Regions from separate parts of the Sodalis praecaptivus genome, predicted to be linked through region 2. Evidence: predicted binding sites of a transcription regulator. Region 2 holds the regulator's gene; the other holds the start of a gene.
The links. Region 2 encodes LexA, which represses DNA repair genes until DNA is damaged. Its sites were predicted from a motif close to TNCTGTATGTACATACAGNA; they were not measured.
Positions count from the first base shown of each region.

Region 1: the regulator LexA is predicted to act here: its motif matches at 2,561-2,580, upstream of umuD (translesion error-prone DNA polymerase V autoproteolytic subunit).

Region 1 is NZ_CP006569.1:1,138,684-1,146,765, reverse strand. Features, by position in the region: gene SANT_RS05135 (Qnr family pentapeptide repeat protein) at 78-731, shown strand; gene umuC (translesion error-prone DNA polymerase V subunit UmuC) at 846-2,114, opposite strand; gene umuD (translesion error-prone DNA polymerase V autoproteolytic subunit) at 2,117-2,536, opposite strand; gene SANT_RS05120 (S24 family peptidase) at 2,881-3,246, opposite strand; gene SANT_RS24455 (hypothetical protein) at 3,446-3,595, shown strand; gene SANT_RS05115 (TetR/AcrR family transcriptional regulator) at 4,006-4,557, opposite strand; gene SANT_RS05110 (MFS transporter) at 4,695-5,873, shown strand; gene SANT_RS05105 (sugar O-acetyltransferase) at 5,896-6,453, shown strand; gene SANT_RS24680 (bactofilin family protein) at 6,495-7,451, opposite strand; gene pcp (pyroglutamyl-peptidase I) at 7,581-8,082, opposite strand, start outside.
Region 2 is NZ_CP006569.1:4,445,685-4,453,766, forward strand. Features, by position in the region: gene dusA (tRNA dihydrouridine(20/20a) synthase DusA) at 1-431, opposite strand, end outside; gene rcsA (transcriptional regulator RcsA) at 1,336-1,965, shown strand; gene zur (zinc uptake transcriptional repressor Zur) at 2,035-2,544, shown strand; gene SANT_RS19780 (metallophosphoesterase family protein) at 3,250-4,317, shown strand; gene SANT_RS24915 (hypothetical protein) at 4,431-4,571, shown strand; gene SANT_RS19785 (CsbD family protein) at 5,056-5,265, opposite strand; gene lexA (transcriptional repressor LexA) at 5,707-6,315, opposite strand; gene plsB (glycerol-3-phosphate 1-O-acyltransferase PlsB) at 6,686-8,082, shown strand, end outside.

The DNA.
Region 1 (8,082 bases), 1.4 Mb from region 2:
GCGCGTGCCCCCTTCTGCGGGCCGCGTCGGAAATGCTAGACTGGCCGCCCGTCATCGCTCAACGACAGAGAAACAGTATGGATGAAACCACGTTGTCTGCCACCGCCATTTCCCGCGACCGGTTCACCGGCCAGATCGTACGCGACATGCACTTTTCGGGCTGTGATTTTTCCCGGGCCGATCTGACCGACAGCCAGTTTCTGAACTGCCGTTTTTATGATGATGATATCCGCAGCGGCTGCAATTTCAGCCACGCGCTGCTGCGTGACGCCAGCTTTGTCGGCTGCGATTTATCGCTGGCGGATTTCCGCTATGCCGACGCGCTCGGCCTGGAAATACGCGAATGCAAAGTTCAGGGCGCGGATTTTCGCGAGGCCAGCTTTATGAACAGCCTTGGCCGGCGCCGGTTCTTCTGCCGCGCTTACATCACTAAAAGCAATCTGAGTTACTGCAATTTCAGCCGGCAGACGCTGGAAAAATGCGAATTGATGGGCAACCGCTGGCGCGGCGCGGTGCTGACCGGCGCCAATTTTCGCGGCTCCGATCTTTCGGGGGGCGAGCTGAACCAGATAGACTGGCTGGCGGCTGATTTTACCTATTGCGATCTGACCAATGCCGACCTGGGCAACCTCGATATCCGCCGGGTGAACCTGGAGGGGGTCAAGCTGGAGAGCTGGCAGTTGGCCGATCTGGCGCACCCGCTTGGCATTCTGGTGGTGGATGCGCCCTGAAACGGCGCCGGCGCCTTCGGTGACGGCAATACCCGGCTTCTCCCCGCCGTCGGACGCCTTAGACGGCGGCAAGAACGCGCGCCTCCCCGCCGCCGACACAGCGCGGTCGCCGGCTCAGTTAGCTTTCACCACCGGCAGGTCCGCGACGCGCGTGGTATAGGCCGGCGACAACATCTGCCGCTTCATCTGCCAACCGCGCTGTATCCCCTGTCCGGCAAACCACACTTTGCCCTTGCCGGAGTGATTGATTTCATCCAGCGCCGCCATCAGCGCCTCACTATTGGCGCGGGGCTGATGATCATCGAACAGGGGTAATTGCGCCACGTTCTTGCTGTAAAAGTCACCCAACATCACGCCGGCCTTCTGATAGCGCAGCCCCGGTACGAAAATACGATCCAGACAGTCGGTGGCCAGATTGACGATATCGCGGGTATCAAAGGTGGGAACGGTCAGTTTGCCGCTGGCCTGATTGCCGTAATACACCTCTCCCGGCGCGTGGGGGCTGGTTTTGATAAATACCGACACCATACGGCAATATTGTCGCTCGGCACGCAGCTTTTCCGCAGCGCGCTCGGCGTAGGCGCAAACCGCTTCGCGCAGCGCGACATAGTCGCTCACCCGCTCGCCGAAGGAGCGGGAATTCACGATCTGCTGCTTGACCGGCGCAAACTCCTCCAGCGCCAGGCAAGATTCGCCGCGCAGTTCGCGTACGGTGCGTTCCAGCACCACGTTAAAATGTTTGCGAATAAAGGCGCTATGGCTGTCCGCCAGCTGGAGCGCGGTATTGATGCCCAACGCATTCAGCGCTTTGCCGATGCGCCGCCCCACCCCCCACACCTCATCCACCGGCACCAGCGCCATCAGTTTGCGCTGACGCTCGCGGGCGGACAGATCCACCACGCCGCCGGTTTTATGCCAGGTCTTGGCGGCATGGTTGGCAAGCTTCGCCAGGGTTTTCGTCGGCGCGATGCCGATGCCGACATGGAGGTTAGTCCATTGATGAACCCGTCGTTTGACGCTGTGGCCGAAGGCCGTGAGATCAACGCAGCGATCGACGCCGGCCAGGTTCATGAAGGCTTCATCAATGGAGTAAATCTCCACCGCCGGCGCCATCTCTTCCAGGATGGACATCACCCTATGGGACATATCGGCATACAGCGCGTAGTTACTGGAGAAAACGGTAATGCGGTGACGCCGGCATAATTCGCGCATCTTGAAGTACGGTACGCCCATTTTGATGCCGAGCCGTTTCGCCTCGGCAGAGCGGGCGATCACGCAGCCGTCATTATTGCTTAATACCACCACCGGCGTCCGGCGCAAATCAGGCCGGAAAACCGTTTCACAGGATGCATAGAAGGAATTGACATCCGCTAGCGCAAACATGATCAGGGTGCCGAATGAATAATAAAGGTTACCACGCCGAAAATTTCGATATTGTCCTCATCCCGAATCGGTATGGGCCGATAAGCGGGGTTCATCGGGATTAAACGCGGCACCGGGGTAAGCTGCAGCTGTTTGACGGTAAACTCGCCCCCTACCGATGCGATAACAATTTGCCCGTGGCGGGCGGTAATAGAACAATCCACCACCAGCATATCCCCTTCATTAATAAACCCTTCTATCATCGAATCGCCGGTGACGCGCACAAAATAGGTGGCGGCCGGATGACTCACGCAGAGTTGGTTAAGATCAATACGGTTCTCAATATAATCCTGCGCCGGGCTGGGGAAGCCGGCCGGCACTCGTTCGACAAACAGGGAAAGTGGCATAACGCCGGCGGCATCATCTGCGCGAAAAAAGAGCATACTTCATGACTCCGAATGTTTCTTTACTGTGTTTTCATACAGTATAAACATGGAGTATTAGACTTGTGAAGCGAAGCCGGAGGGTCAAATGGTAGGTGCTTGAAGCGGCAAAAAATATAATTTGATGGCCGCGCGCGGTCGCGACAATAAAAGACGCAATACGCCGAAATAGCTGTTAAGCCAGCGCATAATCACTCACGGCGATTATTGTAAACGCAGCGGTACAGGGCATGAAAAAAACGGGGTTAAAAGAAGCGCGGATACATTCTTTTTCACGCCCGCTCTCGGGAAAAAAAGAGAGACGGGCGCACGGCCGGCGAATGGAATTGATTATGTTTATTTGACTATTGTGCCGGCTCGCCGTTTACCGTATAGAGTAAAATTCCCCAACAGATAATACCGCTTTGTACGGTAGCCTGGTCCGGCCAGGGTAGGATGTCGTCCGGCGCGTCAAGATTTTCCAGGTATTTCTCCGGCCGCAGCCGCAGCCGCCGCAAGGAGAGATCTTCGCCGGTCTGGATGACCACAATACTGCCGTCCCGCGGCTCCGCGGCCGGGTCGACCACCAGCAGCGCGCCGGCGCGGAGGCCGCAGGTGACGCTCGCCTCGCAGGCGCGCATCAAATAGGTGGCGTTTGCTTCGCCATAGTAGAGGGTTTCCAGCAGAACCCGATGTCCGTTATTCGCCAGGGTAGAAGGACGTTCATTCATCGCTACCGCCTTATGGGTTATGTATATATATACAGGCTAGTATAAACGGCGGCCCCTGTGAAGTGAGTGAGCACTTGCAACCGATATAGTTCGGACAAATCCGTTGCCATTCAATGTAGTTCGGACAAATCCGTTCCCCTATGGCCAAAATTCCCGCCAGCGCCGCATTTTCGCCACCAATGCCGGCGATAGCAGGTCTATGGCGAAACTCAGACAAGAAACGATAGGCGCCAGGCGCTGGGTGATGGGGGTCAACGCTGGGTGTCCGCGCTGGGTGTCAGCGTCGGCGTTTAGCGTTGGGGACTGGGGATTGAAGATTGAGCATTGGGCATTGGGCATTGAGCATTGAGCATTGAGCATTGAGCCTTGAGCATTGGGCATTGGGCATTGGGGACTGGGGATTGAAGATTGAGCATTGAGCATTGAGCATTGAGCATTGAGCATTGAGCATTGAGCATTGAGCATTGAGCATTGAGCATTGAGCATTGAGCATTGAGCATTGAGCATTGAGCATTGAGCATTGAGCATTGAGCATTGGGCATTGAGCATTGGGCATTGGGCATTGGGCATTGGGCATTGGGCATTGGGCATTGGGCATTGGGCATTGGGCATTGGGCATTGGGCATTGGGCATTGGGCATTGGGCACTGGGCACTGGGCACTGGGCACTGGGCATTGGACGTTGACGGCAGACAAAGGATAACGGTGGACAATCGCCGACCCGTGCGATCGGTTGCCGCGTCGACGCACGCCCCGACGTTCAGGGCCGGATAATTTTCTGCACTAGCCGGGCGATTTCCTGCCGGCTGGCGGGAGTACGATCCACTGCGTGATGCAGCATCATTCCCTCAATCAACGCATCCAGCGCCCGGGCGGTGGGAAGATCGAAAAAACGCAGCAGCGCGCGCTGGCTACGGGCCATCCAGTCCTGCATCACCGGTTTCAACCCGGGATGACGGCTGCCATAGAGGTACAATTCATAGCTCAACAATAAATTCCTCTCGAACGTGGCCTCATCGCCGCAGATGATATCCACGATAACCTCCCCCACCTCGTCAGCGCTGCGGGCGACCCCGAGCCGCGCCGCATAATCCGCCGACATCGCGACGGCAAACTGGCTAAACGCGTCTTTGAGCAGCTCCTGCATACCGGCGAAATGATAGGTCATCGATCCCAGCGGGACATCGGCGGCGGCGGCGATCTTGCGGTGGGTGATACTCGCCACGCCATGTTGCGCAATCATATCGAGCGTCGCGTCAATAATACGCGCACGCCGATCCGGGTCGGTACGCCGGCTTTTCTTGCTGCTCATACAGGTGCCCTCGAAAGGCTAAGGTGATAGAGGAAAACGGCCGTCCGCCAAAGTGTACATTTGTACATTATCATGGATGATGCTAGGCTCAGAAGCAAGATACCTTGCCATCAGGAGTTCGCTTGAGCCTGACCAGTATGCAGCGCCGCGGCCTCGCGCTATTTCTGTTTTTCTTTATGCCCGGACTCTGTATGGCCTCCTGGGTAACCCGCACGCCCGCCATTCGCGACCGCCTGCACGCCTCCACCGCCGAAATGGGCATGGTGCTGTTTGGCCTATCGCTGGGCTCGATGGGCGGCATACTCAGTTCCGGCTGGCTGACCCGCCGCCTCGGTACCCGACCGGTCATCATTACCGGCATGGCGATGGTGACGGCCGCAATGCTTATCATTGCCTGCGGCGCGGCGCTCTCGCAGTCGGTGCTGGTCGCGGCCGGGCTGTTTTTCATCGGGGTCGGTATGGGCAGCGCCGAAGTGGCGATCAACATCGAAGGGGCGACCGTGGAGCGGCTGCTTGACCGCCCGGTGATGTCGATGCTGCACGGTTGTTATAGCCTGGGTACCCTGGCGGGCGCGGCGATCGGCATTGGTCTGACCGCCATGGATTTCCCTATTCAATGGCATTTACTGCTGATTGCGGGTATTGCGCTGCCGGCGGTGCCCTGGGGCTTGCGCTCGATTCCGGCCGGCACGGGTAAGGCGCAGGCAACAGGGGAAGGCCATCGGCGCAGCGGGTCGATGCTGAGGGTGATGAAAAACCGTCAGTTGTTGATGATAGGCGTCATCGTATTGGCGATGGCGCTGGCGGAAGGCTCGGCCAGCGATTGGCTACCGCTATTGATGGTGGACGGGCATGGTTTCAACGCCACGTCCGGCTCGCTGATTTACGCCGGCTTTGCGCTGGCGATGACCGCCGGGCGATTTGGCGGCGGCATGTTCCAAATGCGGTTCGGGCGAGTCAATGTCGTGCGCGGCAGCGCGCTGCTGGGGGCCACGGGATTGGCGCTTATTATTTTCGCCGATAACGCGCTAGTGGCCGGCGGCGCGGTGGTGTTATGGGGACTGGGTGCCTCTCTCGGCTTTCCGCTCACGATCTCCGCCGCCGGCGACAGCGAGCAATTTGCCGCGGAGCGCGTCAGTATCGTCGCCACGCTGGGCTATGTGGCGTTTTTGGTCGGCCCGCCGCTGCTGGGTTTCCTGGGCCAGCATTTCGGCCTGCGCTCGGCGATGATCCTGGTGCTGGCGATGGTCGCGCTGGCGATCGTCCTGGCGCCGGCGATGCGGGAATCTTCGGCGCAGGCCACGGCGCGGCCATGACGGTAGATAACGGGAGACGGCAATGAAGGAGAAAGAAAAAGCGGCAGCGGGGTTACTTTACGACCCCTGCGGCTGCCCGCAGCTCAGCCAAGAGCGGCAGGCGGCAAAAGTCACGCTGTGGCAATATAATCAATGCGACCCGCGGGATGGCGCGCGGCGTCAGCGCCTGCTTAAGAGCCTGCTGGGCAGCAGCGGCGACGGTTTATGTATTGAACCGCCCTTTCACTGTGATTATGGTTACCATATTCACGTCGGCAAAAATGTCTATGCCAACGTCAATCTGGTGATCCTCGACTGCGCGCCGGTCACTCTGGGCGATAATGTCTTTATCGCGCCCAATGTCGGGATTTATACCGCAGGTCATCCGCTTGACGTGGCGCGACGCAATCAGGGATTAGAGTATGCTCTGCCGATCACTATCGGCAATAACGTATGGATAGGCGGCGGCGTGACTATCTTACCGGGCGTCACCATCGGCGATAATACGGTTATTGGCGCCGGCAGTGTGGTCACGCGGGACATACCGGCGTCGGTTCTGGCGTTCGGTTATCCCTGCCGGGTGGCGCGGCCGTTACCCTAGCAGGCCAACGGCCGTGGCCGCAAAAAATAGCGCGCGGCCGTTTAATCCGTCGTGGCCGTCCCGTCATGGCTGGCCGGCGCCAAGGCGGCCTTCGGCCGCCCCTCCGGGGCGCTGCGCCCGGGATCGACGCCGCCGCGGTCAGGATCGGCGCCGCTGAGTTCGCGCTTGGTGCCGCCGCGGTCAGGATCGGCGCCGCTGAGTTCGCGCTTGGCGCCGCCGCGGTCAGGATCGGTGCCGCTGAGCTCGCGCTTGGCGCCGCCGCGGTCAGGATCGGCGCCGCTGAGCTCGCGCTTGGCGCCGCCGCGGTCAGGATCGGCGCCGCTGAGCTCGCACTTGGCGCCGCCGCGGTCGCGACTGGTGCCCCCGCGGCGGGATAACGCGCCTTTCGCGCCGTGCTGCGGGGAAAGCGGTTCACCGCTTTCCGACTGACCGACAAATTGCCCGCCGCGCTGTATCGTCATACCGGCGCAGCGGCTGACGCCGTGCAGCTCGCCGTGCTCCAGGATGTCCAGCGTGGTGGCGCAACAGGTGCCTTCCACCTTGCCATCGATGATGATCTCGGGCGCCAGCAACTCCCCCTCCACCTGGCCGGCATGCATCACATGAATGGCCCCCTCTTTGACGCGAATATTGCCGGTAATTTTGCCCCAGATATGAATATCGCCCTCAATGTCGATATCGCCGGTGAACACGGCGCTTTTGGCAATCAGCGTCGCGCGCTGTTTTTCCACCCGCTGAGAAGCGCCCGCGGGCGCGGCGGCGGGCGCGGGCTCCGGCGGGAGCGGCGTTTGCGCAGGCATTTTTTTTCCAAACATATTCCGGTTTTCCACCCTCGTTTTGACAAAATACAGGACCAACAGACCCAGCGCGGCAGATGCTGCCGCTGCGCACAACAGCGTTCTGTCCATAAGATACGCCGCCAGCGCCAGGATCCACCCCGTCCAGGCGCCATTCAGCCACAGGCCGTCCGGGTAGCGTTGTTGTGTTTTTTTGTTCATTCCCTTTGTTTCCAGCGCCGCGCCGGAGGTCGTCATCGGGCGCTATCGCGGCAACCATAGCGGATAGCCGGCGCGGATGAAGCGGGAATAAACCTGGGTATCGAGGGGGATTTCGCCCTTTTCGCCGCGTCAGTGCAACGCGCCGGCCCCGACGCGAATATCGCTGGCGGTCATCAATGCGGTGCGGATAAGCGTTTTCACGGCATCTTGTTGCGTCGCCAGCGCCATACTGGGCGCGCCGGGATGCGCGGCCGCCATCTCCGGCAAATAAGGCAAATGGACAAAACCGCCGCGCATGGGGGCTTGCCGGCTGGCGATATAATGGCACAGGCCGTAAAAAATCGCGTTGCAGTTATAGGTGCCGGCGGTTTGGGAAACAGAAGCGGGAATGCCCTCCCGGCGCAGCGCCTGCACCATGGCTTTAATCGGCAGCGTGGTAAAATAGCCGGCAGGCCCCTCTGGAAAAACCGGCTCATCCACCGGCTGCTGGCCGGCGTTATCGGGAATACGCGCATCGACAAGATTGATCGCTACCCGCTCAAGGGTAATATCGGCGCGTCCGCCGGCCTGGCCGAGACAAAGCACCAGCGCAGGGCGCAGCGTTGCCAGCATGTGGAAGAGCGCCGGGTTA
Region 2 (8,082 bases):
ATACCGATACGGGTTTTTACCGTTATCGGCAACGATACCGCTTCGCGCATGGCGGCGATACACGCCGCCACCCGCTCTTTCTCGGCCATCAAACAGGCGCCGAAACGGCCGTTCTGCACGCGATCGGAGGGGCAACCGATGTTGAGATTGACTTCATCATAGCCTCGCGCCTGTGCCATTTTCGCGCAACGCGCTAGTGCATCCGGTTCACTTCCGCCCAGTTGCAGCGCCAAGGGATGTTCCGCGTCGTTATAGGCCAGATAATCGCCTTTACCGTGCAACAGAGCGCCGGTGGTTACCATTTCGGTGTACAGCAGCGTACGGCGGCTCAACTGGCGCAGAAAATAACGGCAATGACGATCGGTCCAATCGAGCATCGGCGCAACGCTGAACCGGCCGGGCGCAGTCGATACCAAACCGGCCGAGGTCATCGTGGACGGCTGAACGTTTTGATTAAGGCGGTTTTCAAGCATGGCTGATATTTTCACGTCTGTTCGGGCAATCGGCTACCCACGCGGCACGGGAACAAAGGGAACCGACAGGGAATTCTTCGGGGAGATTCTAGCATAGAAAAGCGGTTGCCGGTGGCCCCTGATAAAAGTCAAACGCCGCTTCCATCGGCGCGCGTTAGAGAAGTTAAAACAAAACACGCTGGCGCCCCTCTTGCCTATGGGTTGTTTAAACCACTCTCCGTATTGCCTGACCGCAGGATGACACGATCTTACCGCTATATTCTGTTAGCGCCGTTTCCGCCAGAAACCGGTTGCGTATGCCTATCAATCGGCGGCATATCGCAGTAAACAACGAAGCCGGTTAACGTGTTATGTAGCGAATAGGCATTTTGCGTCTTTTATTAATCTCTATAATCATGGAAAGGGGAGTTAACGGCCTATCAGGCTGTGCGGCTAAAGGCTTTGGCACGATGGGCGCCGCAGCCGTTTACCGTCCCGGCCGGCGTGGCATACGTACATAGACTTAGATAACCTCAATCAGGAGCTGATGCGATCATTTTGTCCCAAATTGCCCACACTGCGTCCCAATACCCGGAGGGTGGATTTACAAAATGCCGCGTCTGTTCTATCAAAAGAAAGCTGGGCATTGAAAATGCATGCCGGCGTTGCCCAAGGCAAAGGACCCGCGCTTCGCATGTAATCGTGAACAACTGCCTAGTATCGGTAGGTCATTTTTACGGCTATTAACCGCCGACTCACAGCAACGGCACCGGCCTGCGCCGCCGCGAAATCGGCGGCAACATGCGTAGTTCTGAGGCCTGATATGTTAGCCAAATAATAATCTCTTTTTCCCGATGGTGAAAAAGCTACCAGACTGAGCAATATGACAGCCTTTATCCTTGATCATTGTGTATTTACCCGTAGTGCAATGCGGTCATTGCTAACTGATAGTGGCGTGAGAGGAAATATCTATACTCTTAATGATGTTCTGAAATTGGATACGCTTTGCCATAAAATTATCCCTGACATTGTCATAATCAGTCAACGCTATATGCATGCAAAAGATGACGGCCACATTTTAAAGACATTAATCGAACGACTGCCCCACACTTTTTTTCTGATTTTTATTGGCAATGAAAACATTGTCTATAACGCCGTTGTCCCTCTTAAAAGTAATGTTATCGTGACCTCCAAATTTCTTGCCGTTGACGGATTTACACAGCTATTCCGCCATTTCGCCGGACAAGAAAGATCTCCGATCGCCAGCAGAGCTAAACGCTGCACACCGCTGCGATTCAGTAAAACCGAAAAGCAAATTCTGGCCATGTGGATGGCTGGCGAGAACACTAAAGCAATTTGCGCCCATCTGAATATTAAAGATAAAACGCTGTCGTCACATAAGATCAATATTAAACGCAAAACCAATGCCGATAATAAATTGATTATCTATTATATTTTGCAGATCGCCGGCAGCGTCACCGATGATCTGTATGCCCGCCAATACAACGGTTGAGGCACCTTTAGTCGTGGTTTTGGCGCCGTCGTGGTAATATGACTAGAGAAACCGTAACCGGGGAGCATCATGAAAGCCACCACTGAAAACCCACTTCTCAGCCAGGCCGAACAATTGTGCGAGCAGCGCAATGTCCGCCTGACGCCGCAGCGGCTGGAGGTACTGCGCCTGATGTCGCAGCAAAACGGTGCGATAAGTGCTTATGATTTGCTGGATTTATTGCGCCAGTCTGAGCCGCAGGCAAAACCACCGACCGTTTACCGCGCCCTGGATTTTCTCTTGGAGCAAGGTTTTGTTCACCGCGTTGAATCCACCAACAGCTTTGTGCTGTGCCATCATTTTGCCGAACCGTCCCATACCTCCGCTTTTTTCATTTGCGACCGCTGTGGCTTGGTCACTGAGCAAACCACACAGGGCATTGAAGACATATTACAGCGTATGGCGGCCGTCGCCGGCTTTACCCTCTCCCATAACGTGGTAGAAGCGCACGGTTTCTGTCCGCAGTGTGCTGAAGTGCAGGCCTGTGAGCATCCTGACGCGTGCGAACACGACCACAGCATTGCAATAAAAAAACGATAAAAATCCTCGCCTACCTAGGCATTATTTTAATGAGGGCGGGATGGCGGACCCTGTGCTCGGCTGGGCCAACAGCGCCGCGTTTTAGCACAGATAATAAGGCGCCTAGGCGGCGAGTCGCATCATCGCTGTTGACCACGCCCTGTAAATCAGACATCAATTGCATGACGCTACAACCTCACATCGTTAAAAATGGCCAACCGGCCTGCCAGTGATCCCCTCGCCAGTACTTCGAGCCTTCCACCCTTCGTGTGGGGGGTCGAAGAGAGGCAATAGCAGCCAGAATACGCGCTCTGAATTGATGTGGTAATATCCCACAGGATTAGACCCAAGGTAGGGTAATATTCCATTAGGGTTAATGGCAGCATCTACCGTAATAGTGTTTTGATCGCAGCGTTGCACATCGGCTCGGTGTTAACGAAGAAGCATCAAGTAACGTTTAGTTTGATGTCAATTTGCCTTATCACTTCTTGGCCATGATAAATGTGCAGTGGTCGTCTATTATCTGGCGTAATAAAATCCTCTGCTATTAAGTCGTTCAGTAGCGTTATTTATTTCTCAGCCCTCTGTCACAAAACATGCCAACAAACTATTAATCCTTAAAAACGTTATATTAATAAATCATAATCTTCCCATTAACGTGACTATAGGCCTAATGTGTCGATAACCTCGTTGATGGGATAATGTCAACCGCTAAGGAGCGAAAATATGATTATCGGATTAATTAGTGATATTCACCAAAATGGGCAAAATGAGAATAAGGTACTAGAAATATCCCTGAAGAATATGGCAAAAAATGGGGCTACGGCATTGATTATGGCCGGCGACATCGGTGATGAGCACAGCAGGAGAGAGAAAGCGTTTTCAATCATAAACGATTGTTTCCCCCAAGAATTTCATAACGCCATGATGCTTATGTTAGGCAATCATGATGTCAGAACGGGTGTAAGACCAGATAAATCCTTAGATCCAGATTTGGTAAACTTATATCACGACTATTTAGATAAATTTGGCATTCACTATTACGATAATACCATGTGCATTGACACTTGGTTTAACGATTATCATGTTTTGTGTTTGAATACCGATCAGGGTCTCAAAGATAGTATGTTTCTAATTGCGACTTCACTAGCATGGCTAAAAGAGAAATTAGCCGAAGATAGCGACATCCACAAACCCATTATTGTCGTTACACACCAGTCTTTCAACTCATCCCATTGGCGTGCGGGGCTTTTTGGGGGTTTTGGCGAGCAAGATGAAATACTTAAGGAATTATTCAACCATTATCCGCAAATCATTTTGCTGAACGGCCACATACATAATGGCTTGGGCGTGATCGAATTTATTCAACGCCCTTTTGGCACACTTGTCGAAATCCCCAGTTTAACTAAAAGTGAAAATGGCGTTAAATCAGCGGGCACGGGATGGTTAATTAAAACAAGTCAGGAAACATTTGTTTTTGAAGCATGGGATTTTTTTAATGACAAGAGATTAAATCAATATGACCAAGCCATTAATTTCCCGCAATTGTCGGTCTTGACCCAGGAGCTAACGGATGCCGAGAAAAGTGCACCGCAGGACCTGCTGGCTAAAGCATCAGTGTTAATGAACAAGCAATACCTGGACGATATGCCTGATGGCGATTCTACCGTTAAAGGGCAAAGTGATTATGGTATTAATAAAATTTATGATGAGGACACTTGGATCGATATAGAAGCGTTACGACATGAAATAATTGATTATTTAGACGAGGAAAATTCTATCTCTTCCCCATAAACAATGGAGAAATTATCAGCGACGTGTCATTGCGAAAAATATTAAATGCCCACGATCAGGTCCTCATTAAAATATACGATGGCGGATGGACCCCTAAGATTTTTCTTCCTGCAATGGATGGCGGCAATAAAACGATCAAAATCGTTACCAACGCCGGCTATCAGACGCGAGTCTATTACGATAAGCAAGAGGTGGTCCTCAACAAGGGGAATGCGTTAAAGGTAACTACCCGCGTGAAATGGCATCGGGTTTAAGCGGTTAAAAGCTGTGCTGAGTAATGAAAGAGGTTTGCTTTGCCGTTGGCGGTAACTCATTATCATCATTGATGACGACAACCTTGAGACGGCACTTAACAGATCAAAAAGAGAACAGAAATAACATCTTCTATATCAAGAAAGGGTAAGCGCGTAGCGTCATTCATTATTGTGTGGTTAATGAGAGAAGGGTTTAGGGTCTACCCAACTGTGAGGAGAACTCCCGCTTTATCAGAGCAACGAATTTAGTAAAACGGCGATAAGGATGACAATCAATAGCACAGATCGGTGATTGCAGTTTTATCTTAAGCAGCTTCATTTAATAGAAAGGAGAACCGGCATCTTGACCCGCTATAGCCAACAATATACATCATAAATAAGCGCCTGGCACTTGCAGCCAGGTGGTACATCCTTGTACCTTTGGGTAGGAACCCTTCGGTGGGAAAGCACTTAGGCTAACCCACCCTTGATGACCTGAAACCGCTTACCAACGATATTTGTTGCGGGTTTCCCAATCTTTCACTTCGGTTTCGGCCGCATCTTTGCCGTAGCCGTAGCGTTCCTGGATTTTACCGACTAATTGATCGCGTTTCCCTTCCACCACGGTCAAATCATCATCGGTAAGTTTTCCCCATTGTTCTTTGATTTTACCTTTGAATTGTTTCCAATTGCCGCTGGCTTCGTCTTTATTCATGTGATGACTCCTTCTGTAAGGTAGTTTATCAATAACCTTCATTTCCTCGTCTGAATTCGCAAATCCAGCCATACGTGTAAAGAAGCGATGCGCTAAGCATTAACTAAATTATAGCAGCGGATTTGGCAAAGGCCGGATTTACCAGACGATCCCATCGTAAAATGCCGTAGAGGGTGGAAAAATTGAAATAACACCTGTTAAAACAGCAGGAAGTAAGACATTGGAAAAATACTTAGTCTGTAAGTAAATGTGTCGGTGACTCGGGTTAACCGCGTGACGCCGATCGGAGAAGAGCAAAAGGCAGCGTTAGGCCCGCATTTCCGCACTCATCACCGCCGAGCGCCTAAGGGCATAGAGCGCATGGCGACCTGGACGCCATTTGCCCGGAAAACGGACGACCGCGCAGTGGGGCCAGCGTGGTGCGACCCCGCCGCGCTGCGATCATAGCCAGTTGCCGTTGCGTATCACGCCAACCGCAAGCCCCTCGATGGTCAGTTCCTGCTGACGCAGATCCACCACGATGGGAGAAAATTCGCTGTTTTCCGGTAATAATTCGACGATGTTGCCCTGGCGCTTCAGCCGTTTGACGGTGACGTCATCGTCGATGCGCGCCACGATGACTTGACCATTGCGGGCTTCCTGCGTTTTATGGACCGCCAGCAGGTCACCGTCCATAATACCAATGTCTTTCATTGACATACCGCTAACACGCAGCAGAAAATCCGCGTGGGGCTTAAACAAGGCGGGATCCACCTGATAATGGCTTTCAATATGCTGTGTCGCCAGCAGAGGCTCTCCGGCGGCCACGCGACCAATCAGCGGCAATCCGCTTTCTTCTTCTATCATCAGACGGATGCCGCGCGATGCGCCGGAGACAATTTCGATAGCGCCTTTGCGCGCCAGCGCTTTCAAATGCTCTTCCGCCGCATTGGGAGAACGGAACCCCAGACGCGACGCAATCTCGGCGCGCGTGGGCGGCATGCCGGTCTGCGTGATATGGTCGCGGATCAGGTCAAAAACCTCTTGTTGTCTGGTGGTTAGCGCTTTCATTCCGTCCCCTGTTTGTTTATACAGTCTTTCTGAGAGTATATACAGGTCATTGCCAATTGAAAACCGAAAACGCGCGAAATAGGGTGCCATTCACGATAATATAACTCCCTCGCCGTGTAGTCGCGGCAACCGGGCGCCCTAAGACATGGCGCGGGCAGCGCTCATAACATTGCTCCGCCTCCCTTGGTTAGCCGCCGCCCCCGGGCCGGTTACCCACGATTGCCATGGAACCCGAACCCGGCGGGCATTAATTTTGCACGCGATGCCGCAGCGATTGCCGCTGTGGCCTCAGACGCTGACGCGCCACAGATCCGCCGCGCGGTTTCTGGTATTCTTGCATCGCATTGCTAACAAGAGGCTTCACAAAGACATGTCAGGTTGGCGTAGAATTTATTATACGTTGTTGGATTTACCGCTAAAGTTGCTGGTAAGAAGTAAAGTTATTCCGGCCGATCCGCGCGCTGAAGCTGGCCTCGATCCCCGGCAGCCCATGATGTATGTGCTGCCCTATAATTCCAAAGCGGACCTGCTCACATTACGTACGCAATGCCTGAAACAGGGGTTGCCCGATCCGCTGACGCCGCTGCATATCGACGGCGTTACCCTACCGCGCTATGTTTTTATTCATGACGGGCCGCGCATATTGTCGTGGTACGCCGAAAAACCGCAGTCGGTCTCGCTGTTTCATAATTATCTTGATTTGCACCGCTCGAATCCTGCGCTGGATGTGCAGTTGGTGCCTGTGTCGGTCATGTTCGGCCGTTCGCCCGGCAGAGAGTCGCAATCCAGTCAGCCGGCGCCGCAATTGCGACTGCTGAACGGTATCGAGAAGTTCTTCGCGGTGCTGTGGCTTGGACGCGACAGTTTCGTGAGGTTCTCGCGGCCGTTATCGCTGCGTTATATGGCGACAGAGCACGGCACCGACAAGTCTATCGCGCAGAAACTCGCCCGTGTCGCGCGTATTCATTTTGCCCGGCAGCGGCTGGTGGCGGCGGGGCCGCGGCTGCCGGTACGTCAGGATCTGTTCAATAAGCTGCTGGCCTCCAAAGCCATTGAAAAAGCGGTGGAGGATGAGGCGCGCAGCAAGAAAATTTCCGTGGAAAAGGCCCAGCAAAACGCCATCGAACTCATGGAGGAAATCGCCGCCGATTTTTCTTATGAAGCGATCCGCCTTTCGGACCGGGTGCTGAGCTGGACCTGGAACCGGCTGTATCAAGGGCTACACGTGCGCAACGCCGAGCGGGTCCGTCAACTGGCGGAAGAGGGCCACGAGATTGTTTATGTGCCCTGCCACCGCAGCCATATGGATTATTTGTTGCTTTCCTATGTGCTTTACCATCAAGGGCTCGTGCCGCCACATATCGCCGCCGGCATTAACCTAAATTTCTGGCCGGCGGGCCCGATTTTCCGCCGGCTGGGGGCGTTTTTTATTCGTCGCACCTTCAAAGGCAATAAGCTCTACTCCACCATTTTCCGCGAATACCTCGGCGAGTTATTCACCCGCGGCTATTCGGTGGAGTATTTCGTCGAAGGGGGGCGCTCCCGCACCGGGCGGCTGCTGGAGCCGAAAACCGGGACGCTGACCATGACCATTCAGGCCATGCTGCGCGGGGGTAACCGCCCCATTACCCTGGTGCCGATTTATGTCGGCTATGAACATGTGATGGAAGTGGCGACCTACGCTAAAGAATTGCGCGGAGCGGCCAAAGAGAAAGAGGGGCTTTGGCAAATGCTGCGTGGATTGCGCAAATTGCGCAATCTCGGCCA